Regions from separate parts of the Cyanobium sp. NS01 genome, predicted to be linked through region 2. Evidence: predicted binding sites of a transcription regulator. Region 2 holds the regulator's gene; the other holds the start of a gene.
The links. Region 2 encodes NtcA, which controls nitrogen genes in cyanobacteria. Its sites were predicted from a motif close to GTANCNNNNGNTAC; they were not measured.

Region 1 (7,425 bases), 970 kb from region 2:
TGCAGCCGGCGCCGGGGGACCTTGGTGAGGTCGGCAGTCATCAAAATCTCCGTGATCTGGTTAAAGTCTTTGGCAACAGAAATATCATGGGTCTTAGCTCCCATGAGGTTGATGTATTGCCGTAACAACACCGGCAGCTTGAAGCTCTCCAGCTCCTTCTGGGTTTCGCCTTCCAGCTTCTGAATCGATGGGCAGCTGCCGCCTGCATGACGTTCATCGCCACGGAATCCCCTTGGATAGCGGGCTGGAGGGAGGTCAGTGTTGTCGTCCCTGAACGGAGGCAGCATCAGGGAACGGAGGAAATAATCGTTAACACTGCCTGGATATTGAAAGTGGTTGTAAGAGACTAATCCGTAAACCGCTGTGTAGCCTGAAGCAGTAGCTGCTTGAAGACCTCCCCGGAACAGGGTCATCAATGACGCCGGTTGCCGCTGGAATGCTGGTGAAATCGCAACTCTGCCGATTTCGAGATGGCTGCCGCGGGTGATCAGATAGTTCTTGATCCCTGGGTAGACATGCTCAAGGTATGACGTCGCCGAGCTGTGGGTCAGGCTGCTGCTGCTGGGGGCTGATGAGAGGGTCTGGGCTGGAACGAACTGCAGACGAGCTGTTCCGGCAAGGGCAAATGTGGCATCGTCAACCAGGATAAAATGATCGTAAAATGGATCTCTACCATCCAGATCTTTGTTGTTTCCAGAGCCAGAAAGCTTCTGCCTGTAGGTTAGCTCTCGAAGCAGGCCAACTTCATCTGAAAAGTTTTCAAAAGTATTTCCCGGAATTAGGAAAAGCGTTAATCCGTAGTTGGAAAAGAAATAAAATGGCTTGATGTCGTCAATCAGTGCACGGCTCAGGGGGATCATCGGTCGCTGGGGCTGAGCGCGGTGGAAGTCGTGGAGCCCATGAAACCACCTGGGGTGACCCCGAACCAAGGCCCAGGGCTTGGGGGCACCAGAGCCCTGCCGGTTGTGAGGCTGTCACCTGGATCAGGCCAGACTCTGCCCTTACACTGAGCGCCCAATGCTGAACCGCCTGAAGCGGCTGGAGATCAGCGTGTCTGTCGAGGTTTCGATGCTGCCCTCCATCCGTGTTCATTTGACGGCCGCCGTGCAGGCTCCGCTGCGGATCGGGGCTGCAGGACTGCTGCTCGCCAGCCCAGGCCTGATGGTTCCGGGCAACCCCGCTCAAGCAGGCCAGCAGCAGCTGGCAGGCCGGCTGCGCCCCACAGCCACCCAGGAGGCTTCAGGTCCTTGGTTGGCCCAGCGTCAGGCTTACCCGATGTCCGGGGATCCCCTTTCCCCCCAGGCAGCCACTCCCGTTCAAAGCCGCATCCTGTCCGAACCAGCGGCGCAGCCGCCGCGCGCCACCCAGCAGGCCCGCCGGGCCATCTTCAGCCCTGAGACCAGCAATTTCCGCTATCGCCTGGCCCCTGGGGATCGGGTGCGGATTTCGGTGTTCAAGGTGGAGGGTTATGGCGCCGAAACTGAAGTTCTCAGTGATGGCACGGTGAACCTGCCTCGGATCGGGTCTGTGAATGTGTGGGGCTTGACCCTAGATGAATCCAACCAGCGCATCACAAGTCTCTACTCCACGATCCTGCGTCGACCCCTGGTCTACATCGACCTGATCGCGCCCAGGCCGGTGCGGGTGTCGTTGGTGGGTCAGCTGGAGCGGCCAGGCTTTTATACCCTCAGCCGTGATCCATCGACGTCAACGTTGCGAGCGGCAGGCCCCGGTGTGGAGGGCACGGTGGTGGCAACCTCTGGTTGGCCCACCATGGTGGATGCGATCCAGCGGGCAGGCGGCATCACGGCCATGGGGGATCTCTCCAATCTGGTGCTTGTGCGCCAGGGCAATGTTCCTGGAGAGGCGCCGCGTGAATATCACTTCGACTATCTCAGCGTCCTGATGAACAATGTACAGGTGGTTAATCCCCTGATTAATGACGGTGACATGATCAGGGTCGGCAAGTTGGAAGGCGCTCGATCCAATGAAGCCTTGATTGCTACTGGTGCTTCCAACTTCGCTCCCGACGCCATCTCGGTGAATGTCGTTGGTGAAGTAGAGGTTCCTGGTATCAAGCAGGTGAAGTCAAATAGCCCCCTGACCAATGCGGTGATGGCCGCCGGCGGTCTTGATCCACAGCGCGCCAGGGTCTCCAACGTCCGCCTGCTGCGGTTGGAGGCCGATGGTTCGATCCTTTCCCAGGAGGTGGCCTTTGACCCTTCAGCCGAACTGGGTTCGGAGGCCAATCCCCCCCTGCGGAATGGTGATGTGATCGTGGTGTCCCGTAACAACTGGACCCGTTTCAATGACACTCTGTCGCAAGCGGTGGCGCCCCTCGGTCCCCTGTTGAATGCCGCCTCGCTTTACAACATTCTGACTCGCTGAGGCGTAGTGTTGAATGCTGGGATCGCTCAGATCCCCAGCCGCTGCCAGATCACATTCAGATTCCCCCGGTGCAGTTCCGTGGAGAAACAGTCCGCCAAAGCCTCTGCCTTCAGGAGCTCTGTGACCGCCGGGTCGCCTTCGAGGTTGTGTCGGAAGTTACCGGTTTCGCAATTCCAGGCTGCGTGGGCATGAGTCTGAACAATGTGGTAGGCCTCTTCGCGGCTGAGACCCGATTCCACTAAGGCAAGCAACACACGCTGACTGAACACAACGCCGCCATAGATGTTCATGTTGCGGGTCATGTTTTCGGGGTAGATCCCCAGACCCCCTACCACCTCAGTCATCTCCCTCAGCATGAACTGCAGGGTGGCTGAACAATCGGGCAACATCATGCGCTCTACCGAGCTGTGGCTGATGTCGCGTTCATGCCAGAGGGCGCAGTTTTCCAGGGCCGCCACGGTGTAGCTGCGCAGCACCCTGGCCAGACCGCTGATCCGTTCGCTGCGGATTGGATTGCGCTTGTGGGGCATGGCCGAGCTGCCCTTCTGGCCCTTGGCGAAGTTCTCTTCCACCTCCAGCACGTCAGTGCGCTGCAGATTGCGGATCTCGGTGGAGAAGCGCTCCAGTGCGGTTCCCACCAGGGCCAGGGTCTGAACGTATTCCGCATGGCGATCGCGGGCGATCACCTGGGTGCTGGCCGTGTCCGGCACCAGGCCCAACTGCCTGCAGGCGATGGCCTCCACCTCAGGGTCGGTGTTGGCGTAGGTGCCCATGGCGCCACTGATCTGACCCACGCTCACCACCTGCTCGAGCCGCTCGAGCCGCTCCTGGTTGCGCAGCGTCTCGGCCAGCCAGCCGGCCACCTTGAAGCCGAAGGTGATCGGTTCGCCGTGAATCGCATGGGAGCGGCCGATCATCACCGTGTCCTTGTGCTGTCGGGCCAGGTTGCGCAGCGCCTTGGCCAGCTGATCCAGTTCCTGGCGCAGCACCTGCACGGAGGCCTTCATCTGCAGCGCCAGGCCCGTGTCGAGCACGTCGGAGCTGGTCATGCCCACGTGGATGTAGCGCCCCGCATCGCCCACGTGTTCATTCAGATTGGTGAGGAAGGCGATCACGTCATGGCGTACCTCGGCCTCGATGCTGAGGATCCGCTCCACGCTGAAGCTGGCCTTGTCCCTGATCTGGGCCAGAGCCTCGGCGGGCACCCGACCCAGCTCGCTATTGGCGGCTGTGGCGGCGATTTCCACGTCAAGCCAGCTCTGGAACTTGGCCTGCTCGCTCCAGATGGCGCCCATCTCAGGCAGGGTGTAACGCTCGATCAAGGCCCAGCGGGTGGGAACGGCCCATCCAATGTATGGGTCGGTATGGATGGGGCCGTCCAGGACGCGGCTGTAAGGCCCACCGGGATCAGGCCAGGCCCCTGAGCTGACGGTGGGCCACCTCCCACTGCACCATCGCCCCCCAGCTCTGTTGGCGTACCCAGCAGCGCCCACCCCGGCACTGGATCAGCTGGAAGGGGGGGAGGTCGGGGGGCTGGTTGCGCAGCGTGACAAAGCTGCCAGGGCTCAGGGCCTCGATGAGCTGGGCCGACTGACGGTGGCGTTCCAGGTCGGCCACCTGGGCTGTGGGTGGAATGCTGGCTGCGCTGGACTGCATACTGCCGCTCAGGGGCTGGGGCCATCTTCAGGCGGCTGCGGGCGCCGCCGTGGACAATCCACGCAATCTGTTCGGTTTGCCTTGTGGTTTGATCAGGGAACGGCAACACCTGTCCGCTCCCGCAGTCGTGGCCTCGAAACAGCGCCTGGATCTGGAACTGGTGGCCCGCGGCTTGGTTGAGACACGCCAACAGGCCCAGGTGCTGATCCGCGCCGGCCGCGTGCGCAGCGGCGAGCGCATCCTCGACAAACCCGGCACTGAGGTGGCGCCTGCGTTGCCGCTGAACGTGCTGCAGCTGCCCCGTTACGTGTCCCGCGGTGGCGAGAAGCTGGAGCTGGCCCTGGCCAGCTTCCCGATCCGTGTGAGGGGTCGGGTGTGTCTTGATGGCGGCATCTCGACGGGCGGCTTCACCGACTGCCTGCTGCAGCACGGGGCTGCGCGGGTGTACGGCATTGATGTGGGTTACGGCCAGACGGCCTGGCGGCTGCGCTGTGACCCGCGGGTGGTGCTCAAGGAGCGCACGAACCTGCGCCATCTCACCCCTGAAGCGCTGTTCGGCGCGAGCGACCCCAGACCGGATCTGGCCGTCGCCGACGTGTCGTTCATCTCCCTGGCCCTGGTGCTGCCGGCTTTGCTGGCGCTGCTGAGAGGATCATCAGCCACTGCAGGGCGCGATCTGATCCTGCTGGTCAAACCCCAGTTCGAGGTGGGGAAGGGCCAGGTGGGCAAAGGCGGTGTGGTCCGCAGTCCGCAGGCCCATGTCGGGGCGATCACGTCGGTGCTGGCGGCTGCTGAACAGCTGGGCCTTCAGGCCTCAGGCCTTGTGGCCTCTCCGATCACAGGCCCTGCCGGCAACCACGAGTACCTGCTCTGGCTGCGTTCGGCGGCATTGGAAAGGGTTCCAGCGCTGGCGAACTGGGGTTTGCCGCAGGATCGGAAGGACAGGATTGCAGCGATCAAAGCGTGCGTTGACCTAGCCCTGGCCCCCCCCTGAGCCGGTGTCGTGGGAAGGGGGCAGGGCAGAGCGGTCAGAGCCCGACGGACTCAGATCGCGCCGCTGTCGCGATCACCGGTGCGGATGCGGATCACGCCGTCGATGGTGCCCACAAAAATCTTGCCATCGCCGATTTCGCCGGTGCGGGCAGCGTCCTGGATGGCATTGACCACGGTATCCACCTTGTCGTCATCTACCACAATTTCGAGCTTGAGCTTCTGGAGGAATTCCACCGTGAATTCGGAACCCCGATAGCGCTCCACCTGACCTTTCTGACGACCAAAGCCGCGAACCTCGCTGACGGTCATGCCCACGATGCCGGCATTGACCAGCGCAATCTTGACGTCTTCAAGCTTGAAGGGCCGAATGATGGCCTCGACTTTTTTCATGGATACCGGTGGGCTGGACGATCAGGGTCTCATGGCTCGCCGCTTTTGGCGGAGACGGGTCCATTAGGCCTGAGCCAAGGGGGTGTTGTCGTAGCCAATGTTACTTGGCCAGCGCCTCGACAGGATCCCCGCTTCTGGGCCGGAGCGGGCCCCAGGCCCACAGATGGTTTCAGCCATCATGGTCGTGACCCGCTCAGTGCCCTGCCGTGTCCACGCCATCTGCCACGCCCGAGGCGAGTGCCGGCTCCGCCCCGGGCCGCACCCAGACCCCCCTCTACGGCGAACGGGCCATCGCAGAATCCCGGTTGATCTGCTTTGACAATCCCCGGCCGGGGCGTCCTTACGACATCGCCATCACCCTGCCGGAATTCACCTGCCTTTGCCCCTTTTCGGGCTATCCCGATTTCGCGACTCTGCGCCTGCTCTACCAGCCAGGTCCCCGGGTGATGGAGCTCAAGGCGATCAAGCTCTACGTGAACAGTTACCGCAATCGCAGCATCTCCCATGAGGAGGTGGCCAACCGGATCCTGGACGACTTCGTGGTGGCCTGCGAGCCGACATGGATGCAGCTGGAAGCTGATTTCAATCCGCGCGGCAACGTCCACACGGTGGTCACGGTTCGCCACGGCATTCGTCAGGCCTGCTGAGGCGGGTTCAGCAACTCAGGCAGCTCCCGTGCGAAGGCCGTGAGATTGCGGTTGCAGAGGCCGGCCACGTGCAGCCTCCCGGCCTCGCTGATCGCCCAGAGCTGGCGCGTGGCCAGCAGGCTCAGGCCACCGCCGGCCAGGGCGATGGCAAACCCCGCGTACACCAGGGGCACTCCCGGATCACGCTTCAGCAGGATGCCGCTGGCCGGCAGCACCGAAGCCACCCGCACCGGCAGGCCGTTGACCTCCAGTGGGGAGGCGCCGATCCCCAGCTGCCCGAGCCTGGCGCCATCAGCCCCGAACACCTCCACCGGACCCTGCTCGCTGCTGAGGCTGAGCAGGACAGGATCGGAGCCATCGGGTCGGGTGGGCAGCACCAGGCCCCACACCTGCTCCCCCAGCTCAGGGAAGCTCTGCAGTGGAAGTTGCAGCAGCGGGCTGCGGCCCAGTTGAACAGTGATGGCGGCCAGCCCCCAGTCGGCCTGGTAGAGGGTGACGCCCTGGAAGCGCAGGGGGTGGTTGACGCTGATCTGGGAAGCCTTCAGCAGCGTGCCGGTCTCGCCGTCGCCTTCCAGCAGCCGCAGGTCGGAGCGGAACTGTTCCGGCCGCCCGGCGGGATCGCGCTCCACGGCGAAGCTGTCGAGGGCGAGGGTGAGGGTGCTGTGGCCGCGGCTGTCCACCAGCTCCAGGCTGCGCCCAGGTGCCAGGAATTGTTCAGCCCGCTGGCCCCCGAGGGCTCCCCAGGCGGCCCCCAGCATCAGCACCACCATGCCGGCATGCACCAGCAGGGGGCCCACCCGCCCCAGCACGCCCCGCCGGGCGGCGAGGCGATCGGGCTGGCGCTGCACCTGCCAGCCCTCGGCCCGCAGCCGATCCTCCAGGCGTTGCAGATCGGCGCTGGCGTCGTCGCAGGCCCGTGTTTCGGCCACGTTCAGCTTGCTGAGCTGACGCGGGCTGCGGTAGTCGACCCAGCGCAGCGAGGCCCGCAAGGCGGGCCACTGGCGCCTCCAGCTGCAGAGCAGAAGCGAGAGGGCCAGCCAGGCCAGCAGGGCCAGGAACCAGTGGCTGGAATACACATGGTCGAGTTCCAGGGCGAGCACCCTGTCGGCATTGAGTACCCCCAGCCAGGGCTGGGGGTCGTAGAGCTGGTGGTACAGGCCCTCCGGCTCCTTCTGCGGAATGGCCGTGCCGACACCGCTGGCGATGGCGATCACGATCAACAGACCGATGGCCAGACGGAGATCGGCAATCCAGCCAGCCAGGCGTTGCAGGGCACTCATGGGGTCAGGTCCAGTTGGCGACCAGCATCACCAGACCCGTGGCCAGCAGCACGGCGCCGCTCAGGGGCGGC
Region 2 (7,425 bases):
CCGCTACGCAGGCACCCGTCACAACGTGGGTTTCATGGCCCTGGAACGTCTGGCCGCGGCAACGGGTGTGACCTTCCGCCACCAGGGCAAACTCCATGGTCTGCTGGCGGATCTGGGCCAGGGGGATCGCCGCCTGCGACTGCTGATGCCCCAGACCTTCATGAACGAGAGCGGCCGCTCCATTCGGGCCGCCCTCGGCTGGTTCTCCCTGGAGCCCGCCCAGCTGCTCGTGCTCGTGGATGACATGGACCTGCCCCTGGGCCGGTTGCGCCTGCGCGCCAGCGGCAGCGCCGGTGGCCACAACGGCCTGCGCAGCACCATCAGCCACCTCGGCAGTCAGGACTTTCCGCGCCTGCGCATCGGCATCGGTGCTCCGGCTGACACGCCAGCCGAGCGTCGGGCCCGCACTCTGGGTCATGTGCTCGGGCGCTTCTCTCCTGCAGAGCAGCCCTGCCTTGAGGACGTGCTCAGCGAGGTGGAGGCGGGCATCGGCCTGATCCAGCGCCTGGGGCTGGAACGGGCTGGTAATCGTTTGAACAGTTTTCAGCCCCAGCACCCCCCAGCCTGAGCGGATGGCCTCTCTGCCCCTCACCACGGCCCAGTTGCGGGTGCTGCACCAGAGCTTCAGCCATCGACGGCTGGAGGGGGAGGTGAGCGCCGGTGGCTTCCACTGGACCTTCAGCTGGGCCTTCGACCGGGGTGAACTGCAGGTGGAGCCCTCCCTGGGCCGGGCGCTGATTCAGGACGCCCTGCTGCGCTTCCTGCTCAAGGCCGACTACCAGCTCGAACCCGGCGGCGATTACGCCTTCACCGTGCGCGCCCGCTTCTAGGCGGGCCAGTGGCGCAGCAGCGGCACGTCATCCCGGCTGAGGGGGCGCCCGAGCCAGCGCTCCAGCAGCAACTGGGCCACCACGTCGTCCAGATCCCGGGGGGGCAGGCGCAGTCCCGGAGGCAGCAGCCGGCGCCAGCTGCCGGCCCCCTCCAGTTCCCAGAAGCGGCTGCGGGCCGCCAGGGTGGTGCCCCGCTCATCCACGGGATGGGGATCGAGCCCGCAGCCCTGCAACTGGGCGGGCCAGGGGCCACTGCCGGTGCCGTTGCCGAGCACCACCTGGGTGAGGCCTCGCTGGGATTGCCAGTGCCGCAGCAGGGCCAACGCCTCCGCCGGCGCCAGAATCGCGGCCTGCACCAGCACCGACGCCCTGGAATCGGCCAGCACCAGCCCGCACTTGCTGCGCCCGGGATCGAGCCCCGCCAGCAGCGACGCCCCCCTCACGGGCGGCCGGCCCCTCTGTTGCCCGAAATCCTCAGTTCCACGGAGATCGGGTCGGGGGTGTCGGCGTCGCGCAGCGCCACCGCCTCGAGTTGCACCACCGCGTCGCTTGGGCGCTCTGCCAGCCGTTGGGTGAGCTGGTTGAAGCTGGCGGCATCGAACTGCAGCCCATCCTCCATCGTGCCCTGGCGCTGGGCCTGGGCATAGGCAGCCGCCAGCAGCAGGTTGAGCCGGCGGGCCAGCTGATCGGGGCTGCGCAGGCCGGCCTCGATCGTGGTGCGGGCCATCACCTCACCGGCGGCCACCACCCGCCGATTCGGACGCAGGTCGGGGAAGGCCAGCACCTGTCTCTCGCCGCGCAGCACGTTGGCGGCCGAGAGGATGCTCACCACCCAGGTGCCGGGTCGAGCCAGCAGCCCCTCCAGACGGCTGATGTCGTTGCTGGGCACCAGCAGGATCTGCCGATCGACCGCCTCCCCCGGCAGCACGCGCCGGAAGGCGTTGAGGTTGGCCTGCTGCAGCAACGCCGTGATCACCTCCTGGGCCTGGCCGGGGTTCTCCAGCTTCACCTTGGCGCTGGCCAGGGACTGGCCGGTGGTGATCACCACGTCGCCGCGCCGCAGGGCGATCAGGTTGTTTTCGAGCTCACGCAGCTCCTGGGCCCCTGCTGCGATCCGTTCCCGCACTGCGGCCAGTTCAGCCTCGGTGCGCTGGATTTCAGCGTCCCTGCCCCGCACCACCTCGCTGAGGCGAGCGCGTTGACCCTCCAGGCTCCGGTTCTGTTGTTCGAGCGCCACCTTGTCGCGCTCCAGCCTGGCCCGCTGGGCCTGCAGGGGGGCCAACTCCTTGCGCAGGGCGGCGCTGCGCCGCTCGGCCTGGGCCAGCTCCTGCTGCACCTTGCGCTGGCCGGCCTGAGCCCGGGCCACCTCCGCCTGGCTGGTGCTGAGGCGCTGGCGACTGGCCTCGAGCTGGCTGCGGGTGCCACTGAGCCGCTCCTCCAGCTGGTCGAGCTCGAACAGTCCCGTGCGCAGGCGCTCACTCACCAGCAGCATCAGCCCGAGGGACATGGCACTGATCAGGCTGCCTGTCAGCACCGTGATCAGCACGGCGGTGCGCCGCGGCCGCAGCTTGAACAGACTCAGCCTGGCCTTGCCGACCCGGCTGCCCAGGCGGTCGCCCAGGGTGGAGAGCACGCCGCCGAGAACCAGCAGCGCCAGGATCAGCAGCCAGCCCGACACAGGTGTCCTCGTATGGAGCCAGTATCCCGCCTTGGCCGCTGGGCTTCAGGCCGATGTCAGCTGAAGCGCTTGGCCAGGGCGATCGGATCGAACACGGTGATCTTCTTGCGGTCGATCTGAACCAGCCCTTCGTTGCGCAGGTCTCCCAGCAGGCGGGTGATCGTCACCCGGGTGGAGCCAATGGCCTCGGCGATGGCCTGGTGGGAGAGACGCAGGTCGATGGTGATGCCCTCCGAACCCGGCACGCCGAAGTCGCGGCAGAGCACCAGCAGAAAGCTCACGAGCCGCGAACTCATGTCGCGGTGCGTGAGGGTCTCGATCATGGTTTCGGTCTGCAGGATCCGTGAGGAGAGCCCCTGCAGCAGCAGCAGGCCCACGCTGGCGTCCTGTTCGATCGCCTTGCGCACAGAGGTGGCCGGTGCGCTCAGAAGCTCCACGCGGGTGAAGGCGATCGCGTGGTAGAAGCGGTCTGAGCGCTGGCCAGTGAGCAGGGAGAGCACCCCGAACAGGCTGTTTTCCCGCAGCAGCGCCACGGTGATCTCCTCTCCGGATTCGTACACCCGCGAGAGGCGAACGGCTCCGCGCCGCAGCAGGTAGACCCGCTCGGCCGGATCCCCCGGGAAGAAGATCGTCTTGCTGCGCTCGATCGCCTCGACGCTGCTGCCTCCCAGGGCCCGGATCACCTCCAGCAGGGTCTGGTTGCCCTGGCCGGCGGCCCCCATGCCGCCCACCACCCCTGGTGCACCGCTGCTGGGTGTGTTGGCCGTACGGCTGAACCCGCGTGTGGCGCCAACCATGGCTGGGTCAGGCATATGGGCGGACCCTATAGATGCGATGGGGGCCCCCATGTAGCAACAGGCACCTTTTGGGGGCCGGTGAGTCCGGGCGCACCGGCGTGCGTGTGGGTGGACCCACCACAGGTGGTGGTTGTGCCCAGCGCTACGCCACGCGACCGCTACATTCAGTCCTGCGTCGCTGCAGGGTCCATGGCCGCCAGTCTCTCGAGCAGCCCCGGTTCCGGAGTCCGGCTCGAGGTGGTGGGTTCCGCGCCTGCCGAGGCCGCTGTGCACACGGCCCATCGGCCCGTGGCCCCTGTGGCTCTGCCTGCGGCGGCCCTTCCGGCGACCGTGCGTCCGCTGCGCCGGCTGGCCCAGCCGGAGGGCATGCTCCAGGTCCACACCGCCCCGTTCCGGGGCAGTGTGGCGGCGGTGCTCAGCCTGGCCCTGCGCAGCGCTGGCCTCGGCAGCCGGGTGCTGGTGAGTCAGCTGCTCAAGGGTGGGGTGGAGCAGGGGCTTGCCGCCAGCCCCTGGCTCTGCGGCCGCCTCCAGTGGCTGCGGCCGGCCGTGGCCACCTGCCTGGCCGAACCGGCTCCAACCCATGGCGGCGAGATCCTGGAGGCAGTGCAGGAGGTCTGGGCCTTCAGTCGCCAGCAGCTGCTCCACGGCAGCGTCGACCTGATGGTGCTCGATGAACTCGGCCTCGCCGTGGAGCTGGGCTACCTGCCCCTCCAGGAGGTGCTCACCACCCTGGAGCTGCGGCCCCCCCACCTGGATGTCATTCTGACCGGACCCTCCATGGCACCTGAGCTGATGGCCCTGGCTGACCAGGTCACCCAGCTCCGCCGCGGCTGTTAGGCCGGCCTCCGATGCTCAAGAACGACCGTTGGATCAAGCAGCAAGCGTCCGGCGGCATGCTGGAGCCCTTCCAGGGCACGCTGGTCCGCCACCTCGACCCCGCTCAGGCCAGCAGTCCGGTGCTCAGCTTCGGCTGCTCCTCCTACGGCTACGACCTGCGCCTCTCGCCCCAGGAATTCCTCATCTTCCGCCATGTGCCCGGAACGGTGATGAACCCCAAGCGCTTCAATCCTGCCAACCTGGAGCCCGCATCCCTGCACGAAGATGCGGATGGGCGGTATTTCATCCTGCCCGCCCATTCCTATGGCCTCGGGGTGGCTCTTGAGCACCTCAGGGTGCCGCCCAACATCACGGTGATCTGCCTGGGCAAGAGCACCTACGCCCGCCTGGGCATCATCGTCAACACCACTCCCGCCGAGGCCAGCTGGGAGGGCCACCTCACCCTGGAGTTCAGCAATTCCTCAGGGGCTGACTGCCGCATCTATGCCGATGAAGGCATCTGTCAGCTGCTCTTTTTTGAGGGTGATCCCTGTGAGACAACCTACGGCGACCGGGCAGGAAAGTATCAACACCAACCTGAACGCGTGACCCTGGCCAGGGTGTGAACCCCTCTTGGGACCTCATTCAGGGGGCCAGTCTGGCCTTGTGCAGGCGGCTGAGCTCGTACCATTCGGCAACCTGAGGGGCCCACAGCTGCAGGTGAGGCCAGATCAGATCGCAGAGGGAGCGGATCTCCTGCTGGGCATCGCGTTTGGCCCGCAGATCAAGGAAGTGCAGCAGCGCCCGCAGGGTGAAACTCACCACGAAGTGCTGGCGGTAGTCGAAGGGCAGGATGCCGCGGGCATGCTCCTCGGCAAAGCCGGCCGCCAGCAGCTCGGCGTAGCGCTCGGCAGCCCGGCGGCAGAGGTCCAGGTCGATGGCCCGCTGTTCGGTGCTGTAGGCATATTTTTTGCCCTGACGGTCGCTGTAGTTGCCGAGCGGGCGCAGGTAGAACACCTCTTCCAGGTCGAGCTCGCCGCTGGCGGCCTTGGTGATGCGATCGCCCGTGTAGCGCATCGACTGCACATCAAAACTCACGCCCACCCGGTGGGTGCGGGCCTGCTGCATCACCGAGTGGGGAAACCAGCCCACGTTGAGCACGATCTGGGCGTGCTCCAGCGGCCCGTAGTGCCCCCGCTCGCCGGCCAGCAGGCGCTTGACGCAGATCTCGCCCGCTGTCGCCTCATCGGGCCAGGCGGCGCGCTCGGCCGCCACGAAGCCCTCGCTGTAGTCCTGGTGCATGGCGGCATACACACACAGCTGGGGGCTGGGGGTGGCGGCCAGCAGCTCGACGCGAAAGCGCGGGTCCATGCCGGATGGGGTGGGGGAGGGGGCAGGCATGGCAGACCTCAGCCGTGGCTGCGCGGGCCTGCCATCGTGCCAGGCGTTGCATCGCCGGCGGCCTGCTGGGCCTCGGCTGCCGTCAACGGGCTCACGGCTCCCACCCCGGCCAGGACCGGCAGGTTCGTCCCCTGGGTGAGGGCCTGGGCGAGGGCCTCAAGTTCCTCGGCGCTGCGGGCCCCGATCGAACGGCCCACCGGTTGGCCGGCCCCATTGAACAGCTCCAGCTGGGGGATGCCGTTCACCGCGTAGCGCTCCAGCTCCGGCTGCCAGCGGGGGTTGTCCACATTCAGGAGCACCAGATCGAGCTCGCCGCGGTAGTGCCGCTCCAGGCCGTCCATCGCCGGGGCCATGGCGCGGCAGGCCTCACACCAGTCGGCGTAGAACTCCACCAGGGTGGGGCGCCCGTTGGCCAGGGCCACGGAGAGCTCGGGGGAGCGGCGGGCCAGGGCATCCAGCGGCGCCTGGGGTTTCAGGCCGCCCCGCAGCCAGAACACCGCCGCCGCCAGCACCACGCCAACCAGCACGAGCACCAGGCGTTCGCGCTGGCCGAGGCCCTGGGCTGGTGAGGAGCTGCTCATCGTGGATAGGGTTGGGCAGATGTGCGCCGCCTGCCGTGCACTCTGCCAGCCCTGCCCCGCCACCGGTTCCGTGAAGCGGCGACTCACCCTCCATTTCCCCCGCGAGGCTGTGCACCAGCCGATCACCTACCGGCTGGCGGTGGATTTCGACGTGGCGGCCAAGATCCTCCGCGCCCAGATCGCTCCCAACCAGAGCGGCACCATGGTGGTGGAGCTCTCCGGTGACATCGACGAACTCGAGGCGGCCGAGGTGTGGCTGGAGAGCCAGGGGCTCGGCCTCAACCGGGCGCCCGGGCAGATCGCCGTGAACCGCGATCGCTGCATCGACTGCGGCATCTGCTCCAGTGTCTGCCCCAGCGGCGCGCTCGGCTTCAGCGCTCCGGCCTGGACCCTCCACTTCGATGCCCCCCGCTGCCTGGTCTGTGAGCAGTGCATTCCCAGCTGTCCGCTGGAGGCCATCGCCCTGGTGCTGGACCCGCTGTGATCGCCTCGCTCTCTGCGGCGCTGCTCTCGGTCCTGCGCCTGCTGGCGCTGCCGTTCCGGGCGCCGATGCTGTTGGTGCTCGGGGCGATCGCGGTCTATGAGGGGCTGCACTGGAGCCGGCCACTGGCCGCCGGCTCGCTGCCGCCGATCGGTGCCCTCGATGCCGATGCCATCGCCAGCCTGTTCTGGTCGATCGACTGCCTCCACGCCCTGGTGGTGGTGGTGGTGTGCACCATGCCGGATCTGCTGCTGCGCCAGCTCTCCAGCCTGATGGCCTCCAGCCGGGTGATGACCCTGGTGGTCACCTTGCTGCTGGCCATCACCGGTGGCCTCTACCTGCTGCATCTCAACGCCCTGGCCAACATGTTGATCCTGGCCTCAGCCGTGCTGCTGGCCCGCCTCGATCTGGCCCGCGTGCGTGTCGTGCCGCCTCCCCAGAACCTCGCTCTGGCCCTGGGGGCCCTGGTGTTGCTCGGGGCGACACTGGGGCGCTGGCTGGCCGGCTAGGGCTCGTTCAGGGACACACGGGCAGCTTCTGGCTCTGGACATCCCAGAGATTGCCCAGCACCTTCTTCACGTAGATCCGGGTTTCGGGGAAGGGGATCGCCTCCACCCACAGCTCCGGGAGGGTGTCCAGCCAGGGGCCCAGCCAGTCCGCCACGGCGTTGGGGCCGGCGTTGTAGCTGGCCGTCACCAGCAGGGGATTCTCCTCCCAGCGGGCCATCAGCTGGCTCAGATAGAGCGCCCCGAGATCGGCGTTGCGCTGCGGATCTTCCAGAGCCTCTGGGGCGAGGGGCCCAGACGTCAGCTCGTCGGCAGTCTCAGGCAGCAGCTGCAGC

Region 1: the regulator NtcA is predicted to act here: its motif matches at 5,518-5,531, upstream of CyaNS01_RS03170 (P-II family nitrogen regulator).

The regions. Positions count from the first base shown of each region.
Region 1 covers NZ_CP047940.1:631,899-639,323, forward strand. The annotation lists gene CyaNS01_RS03145 (GNAT family N-acyltransferase) at 1-860, opposite strand, end outside; gene CyaNS01_RS03150 (polysaccharide biosynthesis/export family protein) at 1,276-2,388, shown strand; gene purB (adenylosuccinate lyase) at 2,415-3,710, opposite strand; gene CyaNS01_RS03160 (hypothetical protein) at 3,796-4,044, opposite strand; gene CyaNS01_RS03165 (TlyA family RNA methyltransferase) at 4,172-5,038, shown strand; gene CyaNS01_RS03170 (P-II family nitrogen regulator) at 5,089-5,427, opposite strand; gene queF (preQ(1) synthase) at 5,634-6,074, shown strand; gene CyaNS01_RS03180 (cytochrome c biogenesis protein ResB) at 6,062-7,354, opposite strand; gene CyaNS01_RS03185 (cytochrome c biogenesis CcdA family protein) at 7,359-7,425, opposite strand, start outside.
Region 2 covers NZ_CP047940.1:2,408,826-2,416,250, reverse strand. The annotation lists gene pth (aminoacyl-tRNA hydrolase) at 1-568, shown strand, start outside; gene CyaNS01_RS12710 (DUF3146 family protein) at 573-830, shown strand; gene CyaNS01_RS12705 (resolvase) at 827-1,273, opposite strand; gene CyaNS01_RS12700 (DUF3084 domain-containing protein) at 1,270-2,508, opposite strand; gene ntcA (global nitrogen regulator NtcA) at 2,565-3,230, opposite strand; gene CyaNS01_RS12690 (cob(I)yrinic acid a,c-diamide adenosyltransferase) at 3,495-4,142, shown strand; gene dcd (dCTP deaminase) at 4,154-4,747, shown strand; gene thyX (FAD-dependent thymidylate synthase) at 4,767-5,492, opposite strand; gene CyaNS01_RS12675 (thioredoxin domain-containing protein) at 5,531-6,103, opposite strand; gene CyaNS01_RS12670 (NIL domain-containing protein) at 6,174-6,587, shown strand; gene CyaNS01_RS12665 (hypothetical protein) at 6,653-7,093, shown strand; gene CyaNS01_RS12660 (lytic transglycosylase domain-containing protein) at 7,101-7,425, opposite strand, start outside.